DNA from 2 places in the Sphingomonas sp. PEI4 genome. Region 2 is predicted to be linked to the other one. Evidence: riboswitches for the same ligand, from Rfam matches in the RefSeq annotation. Region 2 holds a riboswitch; the other holds the start of a gene.
The links. A riboswitch is a leader RNA that binds a small molecule or an ion and turns the genes downstream of it on or off. The one in region 2 is predicted to bind cobalamin.
Positions count from the first base shown of each region.

Region 1 (14,595 bases), 1.4 Mb from region 2:
CCGTATTTCTTCCAGCCCGATGGCACGCTTATCCAGCAAACCGGTGCACGCGCCGGTCTGGCCCCGAATGGTTCGTTGATCGGCGGCAACGGCGATACGCTGCGTGAAGGCCGGCTCGTCCAGATCCTGCCGCAGCTCGATCGCTACTCGGCAAACCTTATCGCACATTTCGACGTTTCGGATTCATTTGTTCCGTTCATCGAAGCCAAGTACGTTCGGACGAACTCGGTCGGTTCGGGCAGCAGCGGTCCAGCGTTCTTCCAGGGATCGACGCTTGACGCGCTGTACGAGCGTCCACGCTACGACAACCCCTATCTGACCGATCAGGCACGAGGCGTCATTGCCCAGCAATATGCCGCAGCCGGTTTGCCGCTGACTGACGCAACGCGTATCCCACTTCGGCGCAACCTGCTCGACCTCGGCGTACGCACTGAGGAAGCGAAGCGCGAGACCTATCGAATCGTCGGTGGCGTGCGCGGCACGTTTAATGATGACTGGAAGTACGAGCTGTCGGGCAACTATGGTGAGTTCAAGGAGCGCACCAAGGTTCTCGGCAACCTCAACGTCCAGCGCTTCCTGCTGGGCATGGATGCAGTCCGCAACCCCGCCGGCCAGATCGTCTGCGGTTCGCAGCTCGACCCGAGCCGCGCCAATCTTGGCCTGACGGGTGGTCCTGATGCCGGGGGCAATCCTGCTATCCTCGCAGCAGACATCGCCGCTTGCCAGCCGGTCAATCCGTTCGGCCAGGGCAACATCTCGCAGGCTGCCAAGAACTACGTCCTTCAGGATACGGTATCGGTCGGCAAGATCACGCAGCTCGATCTTATCGGCTTCATGTCCGGCGACACCAGCCAGTTCCTGACTCTGCCGGGCGGCCCTGTGCAGTTCTCGGTTGGCGGCGAGTATCGTCGTGACACCGCGTCCTTCGAGGCCGATCCGCTCGTAGCATCGGGCTACACCTTCTATAACGCGATCGCGAACTTCAACCCGACGTCGTTCACCGTGAAGGAAGCCTATGGCGAGCTTCGCGTGCCGTTGCTCAGCGACATCACGCTGATCAAGGAACTGACGCTCAGCGGTGCAGGTCGCGTTTCCGACTATAAGGGCGCAGCCGGCACGAACTACACGTACAATGCCGGTATCGACTACTCGCCGGTTGCCGACCTTCGCTTCCGTGCACAATATGCACGTGCCGTGCGTGCACCCAACCTTCAGGATTTGTACTCGCCACTGGGTCAGAACTTCGCACCAGGGTTCGTCGATCCCTGCGCAGCACGTCAGATCGGTACCGGCTCGTCGACCCGCGCGGCAAATTGTGCTGCTGCCGGGATCCCCACCACGGGCGCTGCAGCATACGACTACATCTATCAGCAGTCGTTGGAGATCCAGAGCGGCGGCAACCCGACCCTGCAAGTCGAGAAGTCCGACTCGTACACCTACGGCGGCGTGTACCAGCCGAGCTACGTACCGGGGCTGACGCTGTCGGTCGATTACTACAACATCCAGGTCAACGACGTGATCACGGCGCCAAGCGCGCAGGCGATCGCCAATGGCTGCTACGACGCAGCAAGCCTCGACAACCAGTTCTGCGGCCTCTTCCAGCGCGTCGCAGCGGGCGCAACCGGCCCGGGTGGTGAAGAAGCTTACCGGATCATCGAGGGTAGCCTGCAGCAGACGACGCTGAACTACGCCAAGCTGAAGGTTCGTGGCCTTAACACCGACATCAACTACACACGTCGTTTCGGCGAGAACAAAAGGGTGACCGCGCACTTCATCTGGACGCATGCGCTTCAGAACGACTCGTTCCTGAACCCGACCGATCCGAATCGTGCAAATCGTTTGCTTGGTGAAGCCGGGCAGCCGAAGGATGCGTTCAACGTCAACTTGAACGCCAGCGCAGGGTCGATCTACGTCGGATATCAGTTCCGGTATCTGTCGCGGATGAACCTCAACACGTATGAGGACGTCAATTCGCTGCAGGGTCGCCCGGCTGAGAACGCGGACTATGCCGACATCCTGTATTACAAGTCGGTCACCTATCACGATCTGCGCCTGGGCCTGAACGTCGAGGGTGGTTCGAACTTCTACTTCGGCGTCGACAACGTCACCAACACGCGTCCACCGCTCAGCTCGACGGGCATCGGTGCCGGCACCGGCATCTACGAGCCGGTCGGTCGTCGCTTCTATGCGGGTTTCACCGCGAAGTTCTGATCGTCCTTCACGATGATCGTCTCGGGGGTCGGCGTTTTCGCCGGCCCCTTTTTTTGGGATGGCACGCATCTATTCCGATAGGATCGCTGCATGAATGGCGAAATGCTCTTGATCGAAGCCGACCGGTTGATTGCCGCCGAGCAGGCGCCGCGCGCGGTGTCGATCGTAACCCACGCTGCAGACCAGGGTGATGTCGACGCGCTGTTCCGACTTGCCAGTTGGAACCTGACCGGAGGTCCGCTGCCCCGCAACCTGACGACCGCGCGCGCCATCCTCCGTCGCGCGGTCGAAATCGGCCATGTCGATGCGGCATTGCTGGAAATCGCGCTGATCGCGAACGGGTCGGGCGCGCCGCCGTCGTGGGAGACGGCAAGAGAACTCCTGGCGATCGCGGCGCGCAACGATCCCGTCGCCGCACAGCACTCGGCATTGCTCGACGCGATGACCTTGACCGCCAATGGCCACCCGGCGTCCCAACCGGCGTCGGTGATGCTCGCCGCCCAGCCTGATATCCGTCATTACCCCGCGCTTCTGACGATCGACGAATGCGCCCATCTCGCCAACGCCGCGAACGATCTGCTTTTGCCCGCGGTCGTCGTCGACCCGCGTACGGGACGCAACGTCCCTCATCCGGTCCGGACGTCCGATGGCGCGGTGATCGGACCGATGCGCGAGAGTCTGGTCGTGCGCGCGATCAATCAGCGGCTCGCTACGATCACCGCGACGGATATCGCCCAGGGTGAGGCGTTGACGATCCTGCGCTACCGTCCCGGGCAACAGTTCCGTCCCCACTTCGACTCGATCGGGCATGCGCGCAACCAGCGCATGAAAACCGTGCTGATCTACCTCAACGAAGGTTTCTCCGGTGGTGAAACGCACTTTCCGAAACTCGGCGTCACGATCCGCCCGAAGGCCGGCGATGCGGTGTCCTTCACCAACACGCTGGCGGACGATACGACCGACCCGCGATCGTTGCACGCCGGACTTCCCGTGGTGCAGGGCGTCAAATGGCTGGCGACGCGGTGGATCCGCAAACGGTCATTCGATGCCTGGGCTGGACCGGAAACACCGGCTTGATCAAGCGTCCGACCATAGCCGATCGAGCCGTCGACCGAGCGCGGTAAGCAGTTCGTACTGCGACATGCCCGAGCGCGCGGCGGCCTTCGGCAAATCGCGATCGAACGCGACCCAGTCGCCCTCGCGAACGTCTGCGCCGTCCTCGACCCGCACCGCTACCAGGTCCATCGAGACTCGACCGATGACCGTGAGTTCGGTCGTGTCGGCAGATGCCGTCCCACGATCCGAAAACCCGCGAAAATAGCCGTCAGCATAGCCCAGGTTGACGATCGCGACTTGGGTGTCGGTGGTCGCGGTCCACGTCGCATTGTACCCTACTGTTTCCCCTATGGAGACGCGACGACGTTGCAGGATTTGAGCTTCGATCAACACGACCGGTCGAATTGCTTCGGTAAGATCGTGCCGGGGGACGCCGCCATACAACGCCAGCCCCGGACGGGTCAGGTCGAACGCATAGCCGTCGAGCGCGATGCCGGCGGAGTTGGCGAGACTCATGCGCTTTGCCGCAGTCCTGCCTGCCAGCGCGGCGAACCGGTCGCGCTGGACCGCGTTCATCGGCACGTCCTCGTCGGCGCATGCCAGATGGCTCATCAGCGTTTCGATCTGGAGACCCTCGAGCAAGCCGCCCGCAATGTCGTCCGCCGAGATGCCGAGGCGGTTCATGCCGGTGTCGACCATGACGTCGCACGCACCGCCGCCTGCGGCTTTCCAGCGCGCGACTTGGCGGGGAGTGTTGAGGACCGGGCGGGCGAAGCCGGCGGCTGCGGCGGGCATGTCCTCTTCGCGGACGCCGTGGAGGACGGACACGGTAAGGCCCAGCGGCGCAAGTTCGGCGGCTTCCTGCCAGTTCGATACGAAGAAATCGCGGCAGCCAACCCCTGCTAAACGGCGCGTGACCTCTACCGCGCCCAGCCCATAGCCGTTCGCCTTGACCGCGGCGCCGCATGCCGCGGTGCCGCTCATGCGGTCGAGCGTGCGCCAGTTCTGGACGAGGGCGTCGCCGTCGAGGCGCAGGCGGAGGGGAGCGGGAATGTCGATCACCCGGCGCGGGATAGTGTGCCCGGCCCGGCGCGTCGACCGTCTATGCCGCGTCGCCACTGAATGAGTCGGCGCGCCCGACCGGCACGAGTAGGCGGCGGTCTCCGTCTTCGAGCGGCGCGACACGGACGCCGAATACGCGGCCAAGCGTGTCGGCGGTCATCACCTCGGCGACGGAGCCGAATGCGACGACCCGGCCATCTGCGATCAGCAGCGCGTCGTCCGCCGCGCGCTGCGCCTGGACGAGGTCGTGGAGCACGATCGCCACCCCTGCCCCGCCGAGCGCATAGCTGCGCAGGCGGGCGAGCAGGTCGATCTGGTGCGAGGGATCGAGGCTCGCGAGCGGCTCGTCGGCAAGCAGCCAGCGCGGTTCGCCCGCCAGCACGCGCGCGAGCAGGACACGCGCCCGCTCGCCGCCGGAGAGTTCGCCGACCGGTCGGTCTGCGAGATGAAGCGTCTCGGTATCGTGCATCGCGCGTTCCACCGCCGTGTGATCGGCGGGCGATGGAGCGGCATGCGCCCCGAGATGCGGGAGGCGGCCGAGCGCGACGACATCGCGGGCGACGATGTTCCAGTGGACCGTCGCGTCCTGCGGGAGATAGCCGATCGCGCGGGCTCGGGCGCGCGGGTCCATCATGGCGACGTCCTGCGTGTCGAGCCGAACGCTGCCGGCGCTGCGGTCGACGAGGGCGGCGGCGGCCTTGACGAGCGTGCTCTTGCCGGCGCCGTTGGGGCCTAGGATCGCAGTGATGCGACCGGGGCGAAGGTGCGCGGACACGTCATCGAGGACGGTCCGCTTGCCGAGCTTCACGCTCAACGCGTCGATAATCAGATCCATGCGCGACCTCGTTCCCTGACCAGCAATCCCAGGAAGAACGGCGCGCCGATCATCGCCATCGCGACGCCGAGCCGGACTTCGCCTGCGCCGGGTGCGAGGCGGACGAGGCTGTCGGCGGCGAGTACGAGCGCGGCTCCTCCGAGCGCCGAAGGGAGCAACAAGGCGCTCGGGCGGTGGCCGAAGATCGGTCGGAGGAGATGCGGTACGACGAGGCCGACGAAGCCGATCACGCCGGTCACCGCGACACCTGCGCCGACCACGAGCCCCGTGCCGACCACCACCAGCAACCGGACGCGGCCCATCCGCGTCCCGAGCGACCGCGCCGCGACCTCGCCCAGCGACAGCGCGTCGAGCGAGCGGCCAGTGAGCAACAGCAACACGCCGCCCACCACCATCGGCGGCAGCGCGAGCGTCACGTCGTCCCAGCCGCGATCGGTCAGCGCGCCCATGATCCAGTCGATCACCTCGGCGACCGCATAGGGATTCGGTGCGATCGAGATCAGGAATGCGGTCAATGCGCCCGCGAGGCTCGACAGCACCGTGCCCGCAAGGATGAAGCTGATCGCGCTCGGCGACCGCCATGTCAGCGCGGCGAGCAACGCGACGGCGCCGCCTGCACCCAGCATCGCGGCGGCGAAGATCGCGGGTCCGGAGCCGAGCCCGAACACGATCGCCGCGACCGCAGCGAGTGCTGCGACCGACGACACGCCCACCACCGCAGGGTCGGCGAGCGGGTTGCGGAGATAGCCCTGCAACACCGCACCCGACAGCCCGAGCGTGGCGCCGAGCGCGAGGCCGAGCACCGCACGCGGTAGGCGCAGTTCGAGGATGATCCACCAGCGCGGGTCGGTCGAGAACCAGGCGTCGAGCGGTACCCAGACTTTCCCGCAGCCGAGCGACAGGCCGAACAGGAGGATCACGAGTAGGCCGAGGACGATGAGTTTGAGCGTCCGGGTCATCACAGGTCCACCGCAAGTATACCGACCACCGCCGCCACCCCGGCGAAGGCCGGGGCCCAATTGGGGGACGATCTCGACGGCGCACGGCCCTCAGTTACTTCGGCCATTCCAATTGGGCCCCGGCCTCCGCCGGGGTGGTGTAGGTGCCGCATCACAGCCCCGCCCTTATCGCGGCGAGCCGTTCCAGCACCGGTGGGATCGTAGGCCCGCCGCAATTGATCAGGACGCGCGGGAAGAGGGCTTGGGGCGTATGCGGCAACAGGCGGTGGCGCAGCGCTGTCCCACGGCTTCCTCGCTCGGAGGCGATCACGACGGCGGGCGGCTGCGTCACGATCGTCTCCGCGGACAGCGTGCCGGTATGCGTCAGGCCGTAGGTCGCGGCAGCGTTGCGGAAGCCGACGCGCGTCATCATGTCGTTCAGCAACGTGCTCCCCCCGGTCGCGAGATCGCCGCTGATATAGAGCAAAGCGCCAGGGGAAGCGCCGTCCTTGCGGCTCCAGCGCGCCACCGCCCGGTCGATCTCGGCATTGATCCGCGCGCCGCCCATCGGTGCTCCGGCGGCGCCGGCGATCTGCGTGACCTGCGCCTGGCTCTCGGCGATCGAATCGGGGATGCCGACCAGCAGCGTTTTCAGTCCGGCCCGCGCATAGGCCGCCTGCGTCGCGGGCGGCGTATAGGTGCTGGCGATGACCAGATCGGGGTGCAGCGCGATCACCTCCTCCGCAGTCCCCGCGATCCCGCGAAACCGGCGCGCGACGGCGATCGGGATCGAGGTCGCGGAGGGATCTTGCGAATAATGGCTGATCGCGGCGATCCGTGCGGGCGGCAGGATGCGAACCAGCACCGAATCCGCACACGGGTTGGTCGAGACGATCCCCCCGCCGCCACTCGCAACCACACCCGGGGGCTTGGCGCAGCCCCCGAGCAGGAGCGCGATAAGGATCGCCGCGCGCTTCACTTCAGGCGCAACCGCACGCCGCCATAGGCCGCACGGCCGTAATTGCCGTAGCCCGCGATCGTCTCGTACCGTGCGTCGGTCAGGTTATCGACCCGCCCATAAACCACGAACCGCTCGCCGATCGGCAGTTCCGCACGCACGCCAGCCAGCGCATAGCCGTCGAGACGCGTGGTGTTGCCGACGTCGTCGAAGCTGTCGCCAACCATCGTCACGGTGCCGCCGACCGACAGGCCGAACGCGAACCGGTAATCGGCGTCGACGCTCGCGGTCTGCTTGGGACGCCGTGCAAGAGCATTGCCGAAATTGTCCCCGACCGAGCGATTCTCGGTATCGATATAGCTGTAGTTGGCGGTCAGCGTCAGCGCGTCGACCGGGCGCAGCGCGAGCGTGAATTCGACGCCGTCCACTTCGGCACGTGCGACGTTGTCGTAGACGCCGAACGGGCGGTTGGCGCAGATCGAACCCGGTGTCGTCAGCTCGGCCGGGCTGCAATCGCGGAAGTCGATCTGGTTGCGCGTGCGGCGATTGAAATAGGTCACGCCAACGCGGCCACGATTGCCGAGGAACGCCTGCTCGACACCGACGTCGAAGTTGCGCGCGGTTTCCGGATCGAGGTCGCGGTTCCCGTAGTCCGAGAAGAGCTGGTACAAGGTCGGCGCCTTGAAGCCCTCGCCGTAGCTCGCGCGGATCGTCGTGCCGGTCCGCAACGCCAGCGCAGCGTTCGCACCGAATGTCGTGTGGCTGCCGAAATCGTCGTGATCGTCGTTGCGGATGCCGCCGGTGATCGTGAGGATGTCGAGCGGCTTGACGATCAACTGGCCGTATACGCTGGTGATGCCGGTATCGGCGAAGGTGAAGCCGTCGTTGAAGCGGCTGTTTTCGCGCTCGACGCCCGCGACGACGCGGACCTGGTCGAGCGGGCGGAAGTCGCCTTGGTATTCATAGCGTTCGCTGCGGCCGCGACCGATGAATGACGGATCATTGCCGAAGCTCGGATCATAGTTGTCGCGGTTGATGTCGGCGATCGTGAACGCCACGCGATTGTTGAACCGACCATCGGCAAAGTTCGCATGCAAGCCGGCATAACCGTATGCCTCGCGCGTCTTCGAATATTCGGGGGTGTCGGCGAACACGTAATCCGGTGCCGGGAAGCCGTCGATCTCGACCTTGCTGTCCGCGAAATAGCCGCGCAGGTCGAGGCCGATCCCCGGCGCGAACTCGACCCCCACTCGCCCGGTCGCACCATATTGGCGATAGCCGTCGCGCTCGGTGCCGCTGGCCGCCGACGAGATACCGTCGGTGCGCAAATATCCGCCGGTCAGCGATCCCGACACCGGACCCGATTTGCCCGAGACGCCCGCGCTCGCGAACACGCTGTCGGCATAGCCATATTCGGCGTTGGCGCGGGCTTGCACGCCTTCGGCCGGCGCGGCGGTGATGATATTGACGACCCCGCCGATCGCCTGGCTGCCCCAGGGCACCGAGTTCGGCCCGCGCAGAATCTCGATCCGCTCGACCGAGCTCGACAGGAGGTTTCCGAAGTTGAAGCCGCCGCCGGTCGACGAGGGATCGTTGACGCGCACGCCGTCGATCACCACCAGCGTCTGGTCCGCCTCGGCGCCGCGGATGCGGACGCTGGTCAGCGCGCCGACCGTGCCGTTGCGCGTCACCGTCACGCCGGGCGTGGTCGCGAGCAGGTCGGATACGACGGTGGTCTGCCGACGCTCGATCTCGGCGCGGTCGATCACGGTCACCGCTTGCCCGATCTCGCTCAGCGGTTGCGCGGCGCGAGTCGCGGTGACGACGACTTCGGGGGCGTCGGAGTCGGGAATGTCCTGCGCATAGGCCGGCAACGCGATCGTTGCGGCGCTCAGGAGGAAGAAGAATTTCGTCATGGGGCACGTCCTGGCAGAACCGCCCGCGACCATTCGCGGGAACGGCAGACGTCTCTCGCTCGAGGAAACCCGGCTGGACCGGAGCACTCGTCCGCGCCGGACACCCGCCCGCGCAGTGGATCGACCGTGAGAGGCAGGTCTCCTGGCTTCCGGGTCGCCGCGCCCACCCCGCCTTCCCAGGTCAAAACCCAGTGGCATATCGGGGTGGCCGCTATCCGGTCACAGTTGCGGGTACAGCGCCGGCTTTGCGGATGGGGTCATGACGACCGGCCCGCGCACCGACTTCCCTTTTTGATCCCGTCGCCGGGAACCCTTCACGAGCGTGCCACTAGTCGCGTGTCCTGCACGGGTCAACGTGGGGACTTATCCTCCCCCGCAAGAGGGAGGTCGCGCCGCTGGGGTAGGCCGGCTGACTAGCCATCGTGCCACCCCGGCGGAGGCCGGGGCTCAAGTGGGGAACGGCAATAACGGAGCGCGGTGCCTCGTTATCTCCACCTTTCCAATTGGGCCCCGGCATTCGCCGGGGTGGTGGTTCTCACGGAACGGCAGCGCCCGCCCAGATTGTTCTCCCGCGAAGGCGGGAGCCCAGACTGGGTCCCCGCCTTCGCGGGGAAACACGCTGTCTTCGTTTCCCAGGCGGGGCAGCGGATTGAATATCAGCGCCCCCCGTAGCGCAGCCCCACCCAGATCGTCCGCGGCGTAGCGCGCTCGACGATGTTCGCCCCGCTGATTCCAGCCTCGACCCGCTCGTCGAACAGGTTCTCCCCGCGCACTTCAGCGACCAGCGAGCGCATGATCGGCAACGCCGCATACGCATCCAGCGTCGTTGCGGCCCCAAGCACACGCGTGTTCTGGTCGTCGTCATACTGCCGCCCGATATGCCGCACCGTCAGCGACACCGCCGCCGCATCGCGCCGCCAGTCGACCGTCCCCGACACCTGATCGCGCGGCGTCTGCGCCGGCCGCAAGCCATCGAGCGCGGCCGTGATCCCCGATCCCTCGACCTTCGAATTGGTGTGCGACCACGACGCCTGCACGCCGAACGGTCCCGGTCGGTACGATGCATCCAGCTCGAACCCATGCGCGCGGATCGCGTCGAGGTTCTGGCGGACGCGGTAGGTTGCGACACCCGGCAACATCTGCGGCGGGTTGGTCGTCGTTACGTTGGCGATCGCGTCTTTCAGCCGGTTATAAAAATACGTCGCAGCGATACTCACCCCCGGCGCCGGCGTCAGCGTCACCCCGCCCTCGACCCCGGTCAGCCGCTCCGGCGATAGGAGCGCGTTCGCCGCGGTCGCGTCGTTGCCGACACGGAACGGCCGGTACAGTTCGTTGAGCGTCGGCAACCGCCACCCGCGATACCCGGCCGCCCGCAGCGTGATCGCCTCGACCGGCTGATACGCCACGCCCGCGCGCCCGGTCGCCTCGCTGCCGTCGCGATCCGCGTACCGAAGATTGGTCAACGCCGCGCCACCCGCCAGCGGCCGCTCCGACAGATAGCCGCCATCGATCGACCACCAGTCCACCCGTCCCCCGAGACTGAACGTAAAGTCCCCCGCGACCACGCTCCCATCGGCGAACACACCAGTCGTCGTCGTGCTCCCCCCAGCCTCGCGCCGCCGCGTTGGCACCGCAGACACGAACGTATAAAGCTCCTGCGTCTTCCCGCTCACATCGCGAACATCCGCCCCCAGTCTCAGCGTGATGCTCTCCCCCAGCGGCGGCAGGATCTCGATCCGCCCGCCTAGCCCGGTCGCTGGCGTATTATACTGGTTCAGCGACTGGATCGCCGTCGTCCGCGCGGCGTTGATGCTGCTGAAGCTGCTCGCGAACGCCCGCGTCTGCAGATACGCCAGCGCCGAATACCCCCAGCGCCCGCGCCCGATCAACCGGACGCTTGCATCCGCCCCCTCGCTCTTGTTGTCGGTAAAGTCGCTGCCCCGGTCGCGCCGATCGGTGAACGCACTGGCATTCATCTGCAATTCGGTCTTCGCGTCGATGCCGACCACCGTCCGCAGCGCGCCCGATGCCTGCTCGTACGGTGCAGGGCGATCGACGATCCCGCGGCTCTCCTCGACCGTCGGCGTAAAGCCATCGCCCCGCGCGTAAGCTCCGGACACAGTTGCAAACCCCGATCCGCGTACCAGCGCCGCTGACCCCTGCGCATCGACCGAATCCCGGCTGCCATACGCAACGCTGCCCTGGAACGGCGCCGCCCGATCCGGCGTCGCACTCTCCAGCTCGACCGTCCCGGCCAGCGCACCCGGCCCCTGATACCCGCTGCCGCCACCGCGCGTCACGCGGATGCGCCCGAGCCGCCCCGTCGCATAGGCCGGAAACGCGACCCACCCGCCGAACGGATCCGCCTGCGGCACGCCATCGAAGATCAGCAGCGCGCGGCTCGACGCGTTGCCACCGATCCCGCGCAGTGAAATGCCCTGGCTGGTCGGGTTGGCACTGCGCGAGTCCGATCGACGAAACTGCTGGAGCCCCGCGACGTCCGCCAGCACGCTCTCCAGCCGATTGCTCGCATTAGCCTGGATCCGGGCGCGATCGATCGTGACGATGTCGTACGCACGATCGCCGGGCGCATCGGCAAGCCCGCGCCCGGTGACGACGATTTCGGCCGGTTGGCCGGCCGGCGCGACGGTCGTTTGTGCGACCGCGCTGCCGGACGAAAGCAACACGAAGACGAGCGTAGAGAGCGAGATACGGATCATTGCCGCCGCATGGCAGCTTTTTCGCTCGCCCGGAATACGCCTCCGACGTCAGGCCGCGCCAAGCTTCGCGGCGTTGCGCGTAATCGCCGCCGCACCCGCCAGAACGGCCGCATCCTCGACGAACCCCGTCGGCGTCTGGCCGTATTTCGACATCGCCGCCATCCGCGCACGCCAGCCGGGATAGGAGGCCGCCACTGCGGTCAGTCCGCCGATCGCGGCACCAATCCATCGCTGCCGTCGCGGGACGAGCGATGCACCCGCGATCGCCGAGGTGACGAACCGCGCGGCAAGGCCGATCGCGACGATCCGGTCGGGCGCGGTCTTCTGCTTGTCCCCCGCCATCTCGCCGATCGCCAGCGCCAGCGCCCCCGCCGCGACGACGGGATGCGCCAGCAGCTTCGGTGCACCATTGTCGGCGGGCAATTCGTCGCGGGCGGCGGCGATGGCGACCGCGGCGAGCGGCGTCATCGCGCGCTGGCCACCGACGAGGCCCATCAGGAAGGATGCGAGCATGATGATCTCCGAAAAAAGTTTCGTGCCATCAACGCGCGCCGAGCCAGACGGGGTCCGCCGTTGGAGCCACGCACAGCCGGAGGACATCGCCGGCGCCATCGCGTTTTTGGCTAGCGCCGACGCGCACTATATAATCGGGGTCAACCTGCCGGTCGACGGCGGCCTGTCCGCCTCGAACGGCCAACCGGCGCTCTCCTGAGCGCGAGAGGATCACCATGACCGACTACAAGAAAACCGACGAGGCGATCGCCAAGCTCACCCCCGAGCAGTTCCACGTCACGCAGCAAAGCGGCACCGAGCGGCCGGGCACCGGCGAGTATCTCAACACGCGCGAGCCCGGTCTGTACGTCGACATCGTCTCGGGCGAGCCGCTGTTCGCGTCCGCCGACAAGTTCGATTCGCATTGCGGCTGGCCGAGCTTCACCAAGCCGATCACGCCCGAGCACGTCGCCGAACTCCACGATCGCAGCCACGGCATGCTCCGTACCGAAATCCGTTCGGCGGGTGCCGACAGCCATCTCGGCCACGTGTTCGAGGATGGCCCGCAGGACAAGGGCGGCCTGCGCTACTGCATCAACTCCGCGTCGCTGCGGTTCGTCCCCCGCGCCGAAATGGAAGCCAACGGCTATGCCGCCTACCTGCCACAGGTAGACGCGGCAGGCTGAATTTATCGCGTGACGGTGTGTCGCACAGGCACGCCGTCACGTCTTGAATGACACGTCCCTTCAACGCCGGGGCGCGAGCTGCGCGCCCAGCGCCGTGACCAACCCGAACACCGCATGGTTCACGCTGTGCATGCCGATCGTCTTCGCATCGACCCGCCATCCGGGGGCTTCACGCCGAGCAACGACCCCGTGATCCAGTGCATCGCCGCATAGAACGCCGCGCCGAACACGAGGCCTGAGCCGATGATCGAAGCGTCCTCCTCGACGGTCGCAGCATAGACCGCACCCGCGCCGCAGACGGCAACAGGTGACCGCCTGCTCGCGCGATGACGGCAGCGCATCCGCAGCCGGCGTGTCGATGCCGCGTTTCTCTGCCGTCTTGCGTTCGAGCGTCACGATCTCAGACGGTTCGCCGCTCTTGCGCCCGCTCGCCATCAACAGCGCAGTGATGCCCAACCCCACACGGTCCGACCGTCCGATCATCTTTTCAAATCATCGGCTTAGCCGCTGGAACAGCAGCCTCCCGAGACTGTTTCGGTACCAGGATCCTTCGCGTCGGCCCCCTCCACCGTTAGCTTCCACCACGGGCCGACGCCCGATCCGACAAGGACCATCATGGCGATCCAAACCACGGACGATCTCGAACTCGCTTATGCCGATACCGGGCCACGCGACGGCCAGCCGGTGCTGTTGATCCACGGCTGGCCCGACGACGCATCGACGTGGGACGACGTCGTTCCCGCGCTCAACGCGGCCGGGTTGCGGACCATCGTGCCCATGTTGCGCGGCTTCGGCGCAACGCGGTTCGTGCGCGATGCACCGCGCACCGGCAACACCGCGATCCTGGCCATGGACATGATCGCGCTGATGGACGGGCTCGGGATCGAGCGGTTCATGGTGGCCGGGCATGACTGGGGATCGGGCACCGCCGAGGCCATGGCGGTCGGCTGGCCCGATCGCGTCGAGCGCATGGCAATGATCGCGTCGCCACCCCGACTGGGCGGCATGGCGACGCCACCCTTCGAACAAGCGCAACTCGACTGGTATCACTGGTTCATGGCGACCGCGCGCGGCGCCGAAGCCGTGCGCAACGACCATAAGGGCTTCGCGCACATCCACTGGGTCAACTGGTCGCCCCCCGGCTGGTTCGACGAAGCGACCTTCGCCCGCGTCGCACGATCGTTCGAGAACCCGGATTGGGCGGACGTCACGCTGCACAGCTACCGCGCGCGCTGGAACGAGGCCGAGCCCGACCCGCGCAGCCGATGGCTTGAAGACAAGGTCAAGGCGACGGAGACCCTCTCGCTGCCAACGATGTATTTCCAGGGCACGGTCGACGGCGTGAACCCGCCGTCCGCGAGCAAGGACGTGCCGAGCAAGTTCACCGGCCCGTTCGCGTTCGTCGGACTCTCGGGCGTCGGCCATTTCATCCAGCGCGAAGCCCCCGATGCGGTCGCGCGCCATCTCATCCAGCTTTTCACCGGCAATCCTGCCGACCTGTCCGACATCACCGACCGGAGCCTCATCATGTCCAAGACCAAGCCTTTCCTTGCCGGTGCCGCCGCCATCGCCGTCGTCGCCGCTGCGATCGGCGTTGCCAGTGCGCGGACCGCCGCCAGCCCCCTCACCCAAGTCGCGCAGTTCGATCATCAGGTGACCGGCGTCGCGGTGACCGCGGATGGCCGCCGCTTCGTCAACTTCCCGCGCTGGACCGACGACGC
Region 1 covers NZ_CM155258.1:1,797,833-1,812,427, forward strand. The annotation lists gene AC1MLZ_RS08225 (TonB-dependent receptor domain-containing protein) at 1-2,211, shown strand, start outside; gene AC1MLZ_RS08230 (2OG-Fe(II) oxygenase) at 2,302-3,288, shown strand; gene alr (alanine racemase) at 3,289-4,320, opposite strand; gene AC1MLZ_RS08240 (ABC transporter ATP-binding protein) at 4,370-5,164, opposite strand; gene AC1MLZ_RS08245 (FecCD family ABC transporter permease) at 5,155-6,123, opposite strand; gene AC1MLZ_RS08250 (ABC transporter substrate-binding protein) at 6,275-7,081, opposite strand; gene AC1MLZ_RS08255 (TonB-dependent receptor plug domain-containing protein) at 7,078-8,976, opposite strand; cobalamin riboswitch at 9,092-9,306, opposite strand; gene AC1MLZ_RS08260 (TonB-dependent receptor) at 9,633-11,696, opposite strand; gene AC1MLZ_RS08265 (DUF4126 domain-containing protein) at 11,745-12,209, opposite strand; gene AC1MLZ_RS08270 (SDR family oxidoreductase) at 12,211-12,408, shown strand; gene msrB (peptide-methionine (R)-S-oxide reductase MsrB) at 12,425-12,874, shown strand; gene AC1MLZ_RS08280 (hypothetical protein) at 12,935-13,357, opposite strand; gene AC1MLZ_RS08285 (L-dopachrome tautomerase-related protein) at 13,490-14,595, shown strand, end outside.
Region 1: another riboswitch for cobalamin. It lies ahead of AC1MLZ_RS08255 (TonB-dependent receptor plug domain-containing protein); the one in region 2 lies ahead of AC1MLZ_RS01675 (TonB-dependent receptor).

Region 2 (14,595 bases):
GCGCCTTCGCCGTAGAGGACCGAGGCGGGGCCCTTGATGACTTCGATCCGGTCGAAATGCCAGGTGTTGGTGTCGCGCTGGACGACGGTCGAGGTGGAGACGCGGACGCCGTCCTGGAGGATCGACACGGCGCCGCCCGAAAAGCCGCGCAACGTCACGACTGCGGGGTTGCCGGGGACGTTGCCGGCGATCGCGCCGACCACCGAATTGAACGCCTCGCGCGCGGTGCGCAGGCCTTGCACCTGCATGTCGGCTTGGGTCAGCGTTTCGACCGTGGCGGGGGTTTCGCGCACCGACAGGCCGAGGCGGCTCCCGGTGTCGGATTTGCGATCGAGCTTCAGCTGGTCGCGCTGGCCGGTGACGACGATCTCGGTCTGCGGATCGTCTGTATCGGTTGCGTGGGCGGGAGAGGCGAGCGCGACGATGGACGCCGAGGCGGCGAGGATGGTTCTGAACATGCGAGTCCCTGTTCGTCCTGTCGACGCACGGCGGCGCCGGCATGGATGCCGTGGTCCGCGCGGCGAAATCGCGCGCGGAGGCTGTTCCGTCCAGCGTGCGGACGGTCGAAGCGGCGTGATAGGCTCGGTTGGAAGACCGTCCGATCACGCGGGGACGCGCGGGGGACCTCGCAGGGGTGGCCTGAGATAGGCGGGTGCGGCGACCGGGATGGTCGACGTCCGGCGAAAGGCGACGGCGATGATGAAGGCGATCGCGACCGCGAGCAGCAGCGGATCGACCGCCGCAAGCAACGGTGCGGACAGCCCCGAGAACGCGCAGGGCATCTCGCGACCCTGATGATCGGTCTTGTCGTTTTGGTGGTGCGTCATGCCCGGCATTGCGTTGGCCATATGCGTCGCTGGGATTTCCGCCGGCATCGTGCCGCCGCAGATCTGGATCGAGACCATGCCCGCCGACACGACCGGCATGAAGCCGGCGGGGACGAGGATCTTCATCGCCAGCGCGCACGCGATCAGCCACGCCGACAGCGTGCGGTGATCGAGGAAAAGGCGCCGGAGCCCGGTCATGCGTACGGACTACGCCGAGTGCGCGGCGGTGTCACTTGGGCAAACGGTCCGGCCCGCCGCGATCCTGGTATCAGCGTCCTCTCAGACGCTTCCAGCCGAGCCAGATGCCGCTGACCGACGTCACCAGGCCGACGATCGATCGGCGGCGGTACGTTCACCGCGCGCCAGTCAATCGGCTCCGCGCGCGCCAGCGTCTCGGCCGGCGTGAGCGAAGGGTAGGGGACGTAGAGCATCACCAGCCCCGACAGGAACCACATCGCAAAGAACAGGCAACTCGCGATTCCGACCCACCGATGCACGAGATACAGCCAGCGCCGGCCTACCTTGCCGAACGACGATGGGCGACGAGCCTTAGAATCCGGCACGAAGCGACACGTCCACTGCGCGAGGCCGTCCGAGAATCCACTGCTGCGCGCCGTAGCTGTTGATCGCGTAATCCTTGTCGAGCAGATTATAGACGTGGAGATCGACCCCGACCCGCGGCGTCACGGCGTAGGACAGCGTGGCGTCGACGCTCGCGTAGCCGGGTATGCGGAAGTCGTTCGCATTGTCCGAATAGCGACGCCCGACATAGCGGAGCCCGGCACGCGCCTGGAATGCGCGCTTCGCGGTCCAGCGCAGCCACAGGTTCGCCATCGTCTCCGGCACGTCGGGCGGCGTGTTGCCGGTGTAGCTCCGGCCGCCCGAGACGAAATCGTCGAACGTGGCGTTCAGCACGCTGCCGTTCGCGCCGATCCCGAAGCCCCTTGGCAGGTCCAGCGAGATGGCGGCCTCTATGCCCTTGGCGGATCGCTGGCCGACCTGTTCGATCGGGCTGGTCGGAGTCGGTTGCGACAGCAGCCCCTTTTTGACGATGCGATAGGCGGCGATCGTCGCGGTGCCGCGTCCGTCGAGGAACACCGCCTTTGCGCCGATCTCGACCTGATCGCCCTTGGCGTTGCTGAACTCTACCTGCCCGGTCGAATAGGTCGTCAGCGTGCCGAGTGGATCGACTCCGGTCGCGTATTGCGCATAGAGCGAGACGGTGGGGATCGGTTGATAGACGCTGCCGACGCGCCACGTCGTGTTGTGCAGACGCTTGTTCAGCGCAACCGTTTCGGTGGGGACGGCGACCGTGGAGTCGATCGTCCAGCGCTGAACCCGGTCGCGTTCGTGACGGATGCCGCCGACGATCGAGACGTGATCGCCTAGCTTCAGCCGGTCCTCCGCGAAGACCGCATATTCGTTGGTCCGCGTACGATAGCGTGGCGCGATCCCCTGTGTGTCGACGATCAGGCCGGGGTCGAAGTCGTACGGATCGACTTGGGATATCTGCGGGTCGGCGCCGAAATTGTGCGAATAGGTGAGCGTGATCAGGTTCACGTCGAAACCCAGGACGACATCGTTCGAAATGCGGTCGGCGATCGGCGTCTTCAGCGTCATGCTGGCCTGATCGCCCCATTGCGTCTGGTCGTGGACGATTCCGGTCATGTCGGTGCGATAGATATGGCCCGGCGTAGCGGGGTCGCCATTGGCGCCGTTCGGGCAGAAGCCGTCCGCGGCGATCCAGCAATAGCTTTCGAGATTGCGCCAGGATCGCTTCGCGGTGAGGCGATACGCCTGGTTGCTGAAGGTGAGCGCGTCGGTGGGCTTCCAGTCGACCTGCAGGCTGGTGCGGTTGTCGCGGTAGCGGACATGGCCGTCGCGCGTGTTGTAGTTACGCTGGCGGTTATCGTCGTCGAGCCGCCCGTCGATCAGCGGCGTGCCGAAATAGCGCATCGGATTCTGGCTTCCGTAATCGTCGCGCACGGTGACGACCAGCGTATCGGTCGGCGCCCAGCGCAGCGTCACGGAGAGCGCGTGGCTGCGCGATTGGCCGCGATCGACATAGCCGTCGGACCGCCGATAGCTGCCGTCGACGCGGTACGACAGGCGGTTGCCGATCGTTCCGCCTGCGCCGGCTGCGACATGGACACTGTCCTGCGATCCATAGCCGATCTCGCCGTCGATCCGCGTGCGGGTGGTGTTGGGCTGGCGCATCAGCACGTTGACCGCGCCGCCGAGCGCACCCTGGCCGTAGAGCACGGAGGCGGGGCCGCTGAGTATGTCGATGCGATCGACCATCCAGGGATCGGTCGGGAAGGTGATCGTGCCGGCCGCGGGAAACAGGCGGACGCCGTCGATCAACTGGAGCACCGAGCCCTGGCCGCTGAACCCGCGGGCGGCGAGCGCAGTGCCGCCATTGCCGAGATTGCCGACGCTGGTGATGCCGGGCGCGCGGCTGGTCGCGTCGATCACCGTCATGTCGCCGCGTGCCCGGATCGTGTCCCCATCGATGACCGACAGCGTCGCGGGCGTTTCGAGCGGCGAGAGATTGAGCCGGCTTCCGGTCGTGTTCGGGACGGTCAGGTCGGCCTTGTGGCGGCCGGTGACGAGGATGTCTTCGGTCGGATCGCCCGACGGGTCCTGCGCGACCTGCGCATGGGTCGTGGACGGCAGTATCGAAACGAGAAAGGACGCGGCGATCGTGGCGCGCGAAATCGAAAAGACCATTGGTAACCCCCGGGGCGTCGGACGAACCGGCAGGGGACGCTCTCGAGCGAGCACACGCTTCGGTCAGCGTCACGAGCGATCAGCCCGAGCACACGCCTCAGCGAACGGGAGCAGTCGCGCCAGCCGGACGCCGTCGCGGCCGGCACGTCTGCCCATGCGGTCCCCACCGCACACATCGTCGCTCAGACGGAGTACCGTGCCTCGGTCATCCCCTGGACCAGGCAAGAGCGACCACACGCCGGCAGGTCTCCTGGCTCACGGGTCTACGCCTGATGCACAACCTTCCCAGACCGATCGGTCCAGTGGCTGGCGGCTCGGGGCATTCGCCCGGCCACGCACATGCATCACGCTCGCCGCTTACAGTTGCAGGGACAGCCTCGGCATCAGGTGGTCGAAGCCACCCTCACCGCGTTCCCTTTTAAGCTCCTTGCGGAGCACCGGTGCGATCATGCCGACCTGTTCGAAGAACGGGCCGACGAGGGGGGCGTAGCTGGGACGGAAAGCGCGGGCAATCGGCGATCGTGTCGGATGCGTTCCAATACGACCGAAGACGAGTGCGGTGTCACCAAGGCTGCCTGCCGCGAGCGCTCGGCTATGCGCGGCATTCCGGAGTCCGTCGCCGGAGTGGGCCGACGTGATCCATTCTACCCGGCTCGGAGGTTGGAGGGGCTAGCGGGACCTTGTCGCGTCAAGGAAGCCGGCGGTCCAGACCAGGGGAGCATTCCAGTTGATCGCGACTTCGTTGACGGTGAAGGCGCGGTAGTCGTCGACCCAGCAGGTTTGTGGTGCGCAACCGCGCATCGGGCCGGGTTCGTCCGCCGCCGCCGAATTGGGGCCACCGGACAACACGCCGGACGGTGGCGCGGGGTAGCGCTTGTCCGCAGCGGCCGCCCAGAAGCGGTGGTGCGGATGCTGGATCGGGCGCGTGCCGAAGCCGGTGACGTAGGACCGGTCGAGCGGGTTGCGGCCAAGGATATAGTCCAGGCTGGCGACGACGGCGTCCCGATAAGCGGGCTTGCGGTCGATCTGCCATGCGACGCCGAGTATGATCGCGCGGTTCAGGACGGTGCTGTTCGAACCCCAGGGGTATTTGGTGCCGGCGAACGGAATACCATAGCCGCTGCGTTTGCCGTCCTCGACAAAGCCATCGGCAAGCGCGGTGATGCGGGTTTTGAGCTTGGTGCGGTCTGCTGCCGAAAGCTGGCTGGGGGCGGTCGCCAACGTGAGAGCAGCCGGCAACCGCAACGAACCCCAGTCGATGCCGGTGCCGGGATCGGTGAAGAGGCCGTCACGGCGGACCCGGTCGAGGAACGCGGCTTCACCCGTCGTGGCGTAGAGCTGCGCGGCGGCGAACGTGAATTCGTCGCGGACGTCCGGGTCGCCATAGCCGCCGCTGCCGGTGAAATCCGAGCTGGTGAGCAGGTTCGGGTGGCGGAGTGCTGCTGCCCAGCCGCGTCGTGCTGCGGTCAGACACTTGGTGGCGAAGGCTGGGTCGATCGTCCGCCAGATACGCGCGCACTGTGCGGCGACGCCGACCATGTTGAGAGTTGCCGCAGTTGAAGGCGGGTAGAGGAAACGGGTCTGGCGGTCTTCGGCAGGCGCTGTCGGAAGCCCGGTCCAGTTCTCGTCCGCGATCTTGGTGTGGACCAGGCCGCTCGCGTCGATCGTCTCGAACCGCGTGATCGTCTTGCCCGCGACGCCGGCATCGGGTGCTACGGCGATCTTGGTACCATCGGGGATCTGCATCGCGAGCAGGAGGGCAACCTCGACGCGGGCTTCGTCGAGCAGGTCGTCCTTGCCGTTGGCGCGTTCGGGTAGCGCAAGGCGGCCATCGGCGAACGCGTTGGCGTTACCGAAGGCAGCCAGGCGCTCGTGCAGGTCGAGCAGCGTCCAAGTCGAGACGCCGCCGTTGACGACGTATTTGCCGTGGTCGCCGGCATCGTACCAGCCGCCGGTCGCGTCGAGTTTGTAGCTGCAGCCGGGCCATTTGACGCCCTTCTGGTCGCGGCCGGCGAAGCAGGTGGCGATGTCCGACGCGTGACCAGCGGGGCGGGCGAGGTCCTTGCGCTCGACGAACGCGGGCAGGATCGGCACGCCGCTGCGCTGCTGGTAGAAGAAGGCCATCGCCGCTGTCGCCAGCGGGGCGAAGGGGCGGTCGGCGATCGTGAAGGCGTGGCTGGCGTTCGCGCCGACGTGCAGGCGATAGCCGGCGCCGGGGGTGCGGACGGTCCCGAAGTCGATGCGGTGAATGCTTTCACCCGAGGCGGCGTCCGGCCCCACTGGTATCGTCTGGCCCGTCGCCACGGTCTTGCCGCCCGCGCGGGTCAGCGTCCACGTCAGCGGCGTCATCTGCGTCGATGGCAGGATGGCGATCTTGGGACCGCGCGTCTCGAACCCCGCCTGGTCGATCCGAATCGGCGCGGGCGGAGCTTGCGTCGCGGCGGTCGTCAGCAGGACGGCCGCCGCACCCAGCAGGAGGTTCAATCGCCGCATTTGGTCATCGGCACGGGGGCGGAGTCGATCTTCACGTCGGAGATCGACAGGCCGAGCTTGCCGTCGGTAGCGATCACGAACGGTGCGGTGACGTGCGCCATGTCGATGCCGCGCTTGGCGAAGCACTGTAGCGGGACGATGACCTGCTGCCAGTCGCCGGGCTTGCCCGCCGCGAGCGTCTTCGTGATCGGGATGGTGACTGCCTTGCCGTCGTTGCTGACCATGCCAAGCCCGACGGGCGCGCTGCCTGCGCGATCGACGCGGACATCGACGACGAGGCTCAGTTCGCCATTGCTTTCGCGCGTCAGGTCGAGCGGACCGGACGCCTCGACCCGCGCGTCTGCGGGGCCACCGGTCCAGACGAGCGCGCGTGCGTCTTCCTGGCGACGGCGGTCGACGGCCGAGGCGGTGAGGCGCTTGGTCGCAGTGGTCGCGTTGACGCCAAGCAGGCGGACCTTCGACTGATCCTGCTCGACCAGGGTCAGCGACCAGCCTTCGGGAACGCGGCCCTTGCCGAAGATCGTGCCGTTCGACGACGAGGCCATGCCAGCGGGGCGGGTCTCGTCGAGCTTCGGCACCGCGCCGGGCTTGGCGTAGCTCAGGCCGTAGCCGAACGCGAACAACGGGTCGTAATCGGGATCGGAGCGGTTCAGGACATACTGATCGGGGCGCTTCGGCCACGAGAAACTGAGCTTGCCGCGGAAGTCGTTGGCGACGCTGCCGTCCTTCTTGCGGAACAGCACGTCGGCCACGCCACCGCCTTCGCTGCCCGGCAGGAACGCCGCGACGAACGCATCGGACGCGTTCAGTTCGGCGTTCACCCAGAGCGGGCGACCCGACAGGAACACGGCGACGACCGGGACCCCCGCGGCCTTGAGTTTCCGCAGCAGTTCGAGGTCGGACTTGTCGTCGGGACTGTATTCGAGGTTCGGGCGATCGCCCTTGAACTCGGCATAGGGCTGTTCGCCGAACACGACGATCGCCGCATCGGGCTTCTTGGCGAAGCTGCCGTCCGCGGACAGAGTCGCGGTGCCGCCAGCCGCCTTGACCGCGGTGTCGATGCCCGACCAGATCGTCTGCGCATTGGGGAAGTTCGCATTGGTGGTGCCTCCACCTTGCCACGTCAGCGACCATCCGCCCGCCTGCTGCGGAATGTTGTCCGCACCACCGCCAGCGACGAGGATGTTGGCGGAGGGTTTCAGGGGGAGCAGGCCGCCTTCGTTCTTGAGCAGCACCATCGATTCACGCGCAGCACGGCGGGCGATCGCGCGGTGGTCGGCGGCACCGATCAGGTTCATCTTGCCGGCGAGCGCGCGCGACGACGGGCGGCCGCGATCGAACGTGCCGGCGCGGATCTTGACGCGCAGGATGCGGCGGACCGCATCGTCCAGGCGTGCTGCGGAAATTTCGCCCGACTGCGCCTGCTTGAGCGTATTGTCGTAGAGCGTCTTCCACCCGCTGCCCGAATACATGAACATGTCGAGCCCGGCGTTGATCGCTGCGGCGCAGCTCTCGTTCGAGCAACCATCGACTTGGCCGTGGCCGTTCCAGTCGCCGACCACGAAGCCGTCGAAGTGTAGGCGGTCCTTCAGCACGCCGGTCAGCAGGCTCTTGTTGCCGTGCATCTTGGCGCCGTTCCAGCTCGAGAAGCTCGCCATCACCGACTGGGTGCCCGCCTCGATCGCCGCCGGATAGCCGCCGAGATGGATATCGCGCAGGACGGTTTCGGGGATCAGCGCGTCACCCTGATCGCGCCCGCCCGTGCCGCCGTCGCCGAGGAAATGCTTGGTCGTCGCGATCACGCGGTCGGGGGCGAGGAACTCCTTGGTGCCGACCTTGCCCTGGACGCCTTCGATCACCGCGCCGGCGTAATCCGCCTGGATCGTCGGTTCCTCCGAATAGCTCTCGTACGTCCGGCCCCAACGATCGTCACGGACGACCGCGAGCGTTGGAGCAAAAGTCCAGTCGATACCAGCGGCGGCGGTCTCGATCGCGGTGACGTGGCCGATCTCGCGCATCAGGTCGCGGTCGCGCGCCGCGCCGAGCCCGATATTGTGCGGGAAGAGCGTCGCGCCGGGGATGTTGTTGTTGCCGTGGACCGCGTCGGTGCCCCAGATCACCGGGATTGCGGGGCGGCCGTCGGTGCGGGCCATGGAGGCGTCGTAGAACTGGTTCGCGAGCTTCAGCCATTCGACGGGAGGTGCGAGATCGTTGCCGCCAGGGCCGGCGTTACCGCCGTTGAGGATCGAGCCGAGCTTGTAGGTGCGCAGGTCCGAAGGCTCGATGCTGGCGATGTCGACCTGGATGAGCTGGCCGATCTTGTCCGCGACCGACATGCGTTTGATGATCGCATCGATCCGTGCCTCGACCTTCGGATCACGCAGGGGGCGTGCGTTCGCGGTCGGCCAGATCTCGGGATGCGCGACCACGGAGAGCGGCGCGCTAGGTGCTGCAACAGGCGTCGCCGCCGACTGCAGCAGAAGCGCGATCGTGAACGTGGAAAAACTCGCCGACATCATACTCTCCCTGGGCGGTACGCGACCGTGATCCGTACCTTGGCACGCGTGCTACCGGGTGACGGCAGCATTGCGCAAATCATTTGGTTATCTGCGCGCCCACATCGCGGGATGCGCGTCGATATACGTGGAGAGCGCCGTGGTGATCCGGGCGTCGTCAGCGGTCGAAGGATGCGCGTGGCAGCCCGTGAAGGCAAGGCCGGTCACGGGCACGAAGGCGACGTTGCGTACGCCATCGGCCTTGAGGCGTGTGGCGACCTTGCCGACCTCGGTTGCGATCTCGCCATCGGCCATGTCGGTCGCCCACAGGACGACGTGTGCGTCGGGGGCACGGACTCGCAGGCTTTTGACGAACTCGACATAGCGCTGCTCGTAATCGGTGTGGAGTGCGTCGCGCGTCTTCCACGGTTCGCCGGGATGGAGCGCAGTGGTGAAGTCGTTGGTGCCGAGCGCGATGACGAACAGCCGGGGACGCCAGGCGGGATCGGCGTAGCGCTTGGCCTTGTCGAACAGCGTGAACGGGTAGGCGACGGGAACTGTGTCGGCGCGCATCCCGTCGTAATTGCGGACGATCCCGCGGCCGGAAATCGCATTGACCTGATAGTCCGCGCCGTAGCGGCGGGCGGTCAGCGCTGGCATGGCTTGCGACGTGTCGGTGGTCGCCCAGACCTCGTCCTGCGTGCAGTCTCGCTTGGTCGAGATATTGCCATAGCCGACGGTGTGGGAATCGCCGATGAACTCGATCTGGCGGGGGCGGGCAGGGAAGGTGAGCGCGCGGGTTCCCGGTACCGCGTAGAACCCGCCGAACACGGTCGAGGCGGCCTGGCTTTCGCTCGCGACGTCGACCCGGATGATATGGCGCCCGTTCGTCAGGCCGTCGACCTGGTAGAAACCGGGCTTGGGCTTGAACAGCGTGGCGGTGGTGCCGGCATCGACCGAGACGCGAAGGATGACGTCGCCCTCGCCGACCTTGAACAGGATTGCTTGCCCGCGGAAGTTCGCCTCGAAATACGTGCCGGGCCATTGGCGCCGATAGCCATCCGCGGTCCGCTCGACGCGGCCGCCAATGTGAACCGGGAGCGGCGCGCCCGGCTTGGTCGATACCGGGGTCACGGTCAGCGGCGCGGAGATTGCGGACGTCGACAACAATGCCGCACCGACCAGCCCCATCAGTTTTTTCATGGTCTCACCTTCAGCCATGCGGGCAGCTCGTCCTTGGTGACGTAGCGCTTCGACGCGAAATCGCGGCGGAGTTGTTCCGGCGTGTTCTGGTCGGCGCCGGTTAGCCACCGGGTGTGCCACGTCATGAACCAGAGCCAGTCCGCCGAAGGTCCGAGCGAGGCCGGATCGGGGACCGGGCCGTTCTCGTGCAGGCAGATTGGCAGCGTGTCACCGATAATGGCCTTCACCTGCGCGAACATCGGGGCGAGGTTGCCGTGGTCGTTCGCATAGATGTCGGCGCCGGCGACATCTACGGTGGCCCGGCCGGGATACCAGGCGGGGTCGACGTTCTGGCCTGCCCAGCCGAGCACCCAGATCAGGTTGTTTAGGCGGTGGACGCTCGTGAACTGGTCGTACATCAGCGCCCAGAGCGCCTTGAACGCGTCCGGGCCGTGCTTGCCCCACCAGAACCAGTCGCCGCTGAACTCGTGGAACGGACGCCACAACACCGGCACGTTGCGGTCCTGGAGAACCTTCAGCAGCGCTGCCACTTCGGTCATGTCGCGCATCATCGCTACGTTCTGCGGCGTGCCGGGTTTCAGCGCGGCGGCGACATCGAAATCCTTTTTCGAATTCTCGTAGCCGGTGCCGATGTCGGGTGCGCCCCAATGCCAGCACAGCGTGACGATCCCGCCGGACCGTGCCCAGGCGGTCGCACGATCGTTCACTGCATCATTGTCGCGCGGGTCGATGTAATCGAGGCCGAGGATCGCCGGCAGCTTGCCGGTCACGCGCTTGAGATAATCGAGTTCCCCATTCGGATTGGGCGGGGCGGATCCCTGTTCCTGCTGGCCGGTCAGCGTTTTCCGCCCGTACTGGCTCCACAGGTACGCGTAGAGTTGCCGCGCCTCCGGATTGGCGTTCGGGTTGCTCAGCGTGCGGTTCGGGACCGCCGCCAGTGCCGGCACGCCATGAAGCAGGCCGAGCGCCGCGGTCATGCCCAGCGTTTCGCGTCGGTTCAGCATCAGAGCGCCGCCATCGCCGCAGCGTGCGCGCGGATCACGGCCTGAGTGGAGGCATCGCTGTCGAACACCCCGTACCAGCCCTGCGGTTCGTGCGGCGGATCGCCCATGTAGCCGAGGTCGCCGCGCTGGAAGCGGTGATCGGCATGCGGCGTCCGCGCCTCGCCATTCCAGGCCCAGAAGTTCGAGCCTGCGAGCGGGCCGCCGGATTTCGCGTTCGCCTCGATCGCCGCGTAGATCTGGCGGTAGAAGCGATCCTTGTAGACCGTCGTGATGGTCGGATCATAAGCGGTCTTCCCGTCGCGGGGATAGCCGAACTCCTCGATCACCAGCGGCTTGCCGAGCGTCGTGGCGAGCCGGATATGCGTATCGATATATTCTGCGACCTTGGCCGCACCGGCGTCGTAGGTGCCGGCGAGATTGCCCGCGTCCATCCACGTCCAGTTGTTCGGCCAGATGTGCGTCGTCAGGTAATCGATAGACGGCGAGCGATGCGCGGCGAGCACGACGTCCTCACGCTCGATCGAGCCCTTCAGCCCTTCCGAGCCGGTCGAGACGAGGTGGTTGGGATCGAGCGTCTTGATGTACCGCGCGGTCTCGTCGATCCAGCGATAAAAGGCGGGCAGGTTCGGGATGGCGACCGCGGGGCCGCCGGCAGGACGCGGTTCGTTCGCGAGCTGCCACGCCATGATCGTCGGGTCGGCCGCATAGGCGACACCCGTCACGCTGTTGGTGCGAGAGACGACCGCGCGGATATAGTCGCGGTACATCGCCTGCGCCTGGCTGTTGGTGTAGAACGCGGCGTTCCAGTCGGCGAACTCGGGCCAAGGGTGCGCGGGGTCGTTCATGTTGATGAACTTGCCGCCATTGACCCACGACAGATACGTCATCATCCCGCCCGACCATTCCCAGAAGTTGGTCAGATAGATCACGCCCGTCATGTCGCGCTTCGCCATCTCGGCCAGCGTCCAGTCGAGGCCCTTGAGCAGATCCTCGTTGTAGGTCGCGGTCTTGTCGCGGAACCCGGGGGTGATCGAGTTCTTCAGTGGCGACAGTTCGGCCGAGCCGAGGATGCGCAGGTTGCGGACGCCGAGCGCTTTCAGCCGATCGAGTTCTCGTCCGAGGCGCGCACGGTTGCCATATGCGGTCTCCGCGCCGAGCCATGCTCCGTACCAGATGTTCGCGCCGGCATAGTGGTAAGGCTTGCCGCCGCGTTTGAAGCCGGTGCCATCGACGGTCACGAACGCCGAGGGGGCAGGCGCTTCGCCAAGATGCCCGCCGTTCGTACAGGCCGCGACCAGCGCAACGCCTCCCAGCAGCGCCGCACGCCGCCCGATCATTACTTTGTCCACGTCATCCCCCTCTATCGATTGCCTCGCTGGGCGTTTCCGTCGGACATTCCGCCGATCGGTCATGGCCCGCCCGCTTCATGCAATCATCTTTAGGTTTGCGTGCGGCGTCGCGCCACCGCGATTTGTCATACTTCGAGCGAAAGCCGCGGTGCGCGTCCGGCTGGCGACGAACAACCTGCATTCCTTGCATCCCGATCGTACCAGAACGCGTTTGTGTACTACCGCCTCGCTGGTCGAGTCAGGTCATCATCACTGCCCGGAGTTGCCTCATGTCCAAGACCATCATCGCCGATCTGTTCGCCGAGACGTTGCATCTGGCGGGCGTCGAGCGGATCTACGGCGTCGTCGGCGATAGCCTCAACGGCCTGACCGACAGCTTGCGGCGACAGGGCAAGATCGAGTGGATCCACGTCCGCAACGAGGAGGCTGCGGCGTTCGCGGCGGGCGCGGAGGCGCAACTGACGGGCAAGCTTGCGGTATGTGCGGGGTCGTGCGGCCCCGGCAACATGCACCTCATCAACGGACTCTACGACTGCAACCGGACGCGCGTGCCGGTGCTGGCGATCGCCGCGCAGGTGCCGAGCGGCGAGGTCGGCTCGAACTATTTCCAGGAAACGCGGCCGGAGGCACTGTTCCGCGAATGCAGCGTGTATTGCGAGACGATCTCAGACGCGGACCAGATGCCGCGGACGCTGGAGACGGCCATCCGTGCGGCGGTCGGTCACCGCGGCGTCTCGGTCGTGGCGATGCCGGGCGACGTGGCGCTGCGCTCGACGACGGGGACTTTGGCGCGGTCGGCGGGGGCGCTGTTGCCACCGCGTTCGGTCACCGTTCCAGCCGATTCGGACATCGCCGAACTCGCCGCGCTGCTGAATGGCGCGAAGAAGGTGACGATCCTGGCGGGGCGGGGGTGTCGCACCGCGCATGCCGAACTCGTCAAGCTCGCCGGTGTGCTGCAGGCGCCGATCGTCCACGCGCTGGGCGGCAAGGAATTCATCGAATACGACAACCCCTATGACGTCGGCATGACCGGGCTGATCGGCTTTTCGAGCGGGTACGACGCGATGATGGCGTGCGACGTGCTGCTGATGCTGGGCACGGATTTCCCGTATCGGCAATTCTATCCGGAGAAGGCCAAGGTCGCGCAGATCGACCTGATCCCGGAGAATCTAGGTCGGCGGACGGCGATCGACATCGGGCTGGTCGGCGATGTCGGCGCTACGCTCGCCGCGCTGATCCCGCGGCTGACGACCGGGCGCGACGGCAGCTTCCTGAAATCGGCGATCGAGAACTACACGGAGTCCCGCAAGGGGCTGGACGATCTTGCGGACGGAAAGCCCGGCAGCGGCGTGATCCATCCGCAGCACGTCGCGCGCGTCCTCAGCGAGCAGGCGGCGGACGATGCGGTCTTCGCCTGCGACGTCGGTACGCCGACGGTGTGGGCGGCGCGCTACCTCAAGATGAACGGACGGCGCCGTTTGATCGGATCGTTCAACCACGGATCGATGGCGAACGCGCTGCCACAGGCGATCGGTGTGCAGGCGACCTATCCCACGCGGCAGGTCGTGACGCTGTCGGGCGATGGCGGGCTGGCGATGCTGATGGGCGAGCTGCTGACGGTACGTCAGCTCGGCCTGCCGGTGAAGATCATCGTCTTCAACAACGGCACGCTTGGGTTCGTCGAGATGGAGATGAAGGCGGCCGGGTTGATCGAGACCGGCGTGGCGCTCGACAACCCCGATTTCGCGGCGATGGCGCGGACGATCGGGCTGCACGGCGTTCGGGTCACCGATCCGGGCGAACTGGAAGCGGGGATCCGCGACGTGCTGGCGCATCCGGGGCCGGCGCTGCTCGATGCGGTCACCGCGCGCACCGAATTTTCGATGCCGCCGAAGATCACGCTCGAGCAGATGAAGGGCTTCACGCTCTATATGGCGAAGGCGATCATCAGCGGGCGCGGGGACGAGGTGGTCGAGTTGGGCAAGACCAATGTCGGCTTGCTGAAGCACCTGTTCTGAGCGAGCCGAAATTGGTTGGTGCCGGGTCCGTTAGAGCGCGAGACGGACCCGTGCCGCACGGTATTCGCGTTCGAGCCGGTCGACGCGGTCAGCAACGCTTTCGACTTTGGTGACTGCGCCGATGCCTTGGCCCGAACCCCAGATGTCGCGCCACGCCTTCGGCTTCGATCCCCCGTCCTTATTGGCGCCGCCGCCGAAGTCCATCGTCTTCAGGTCGCCTTCGGGCAGCGCGTCCGGGTCCATGCCCGCCGCGACGATCGACGCGCGGAGGTAGTTGCCGTGGACGCCGGTGAACAGGTTCGAATAGACGATGTCGGAAGCCTTTCCGGCGACGATGCCGTCCTTGTACGCCTGATCGGCATTGGCCTCGGTAGTGGCGATGAAAGGCGAGCCGATATAGCCGAAGTCCGCGCCCATCGCCTGCGCGGCCAGCACCGCGTCGCCGGTCGCGATCGAGCCCGACAGCGCGAGCGGGC
Region 2 covers NZ_CM155258.1:377,240-391,834, forward strand. The annotation lists gene AC1MLZ_RS01660 (TonB-dependent receptor) at 1-458, opposite strand, end outside; gene AC1MLZ_RS01665 (DUF2946 family protein) at 603-1,025, opposite strand; gene AC1MLZ_RS01670 (hypothetical protein) at 1,022-1,390, opposite strand; gene AC1MLZ_RS01675 (TonB-dependent receptor) at 1,377-3,557, opposite strand; cobalamin riboswitch at 3,781-4,012, opposite strand; gene AC1MLZ_RS01680 (glycoside hydrolase family 9 protein) at 4,227-6,050, opposite strand; gene AC1MLZ_RS01685 (glycoside hydrolase family 3 protein) at 6,038-8,566, opposite strand; gene AC1MLZ_RS01690 (SGNH/GDSL hydrolase family protein) at 8,654-9,748, opposite strand; gene AC1MLZ_RS01695 (glycosyl hydrolase) at 9,745-10,752, opposite strand; gene AC1MLZ_RS01700 (glycoside hydrolase 5 family protein) at 10,752-12,101, opposite strand; gene poxB (ubiquinone-dependent pyruvate dehydrogenase) at 12,371-14,119, shown strand; gene AC1MLZ_RS01710 (NAD(P)H-dependent flavin oxidoreductase) at 14,150-14,595, opposite strand, start outside.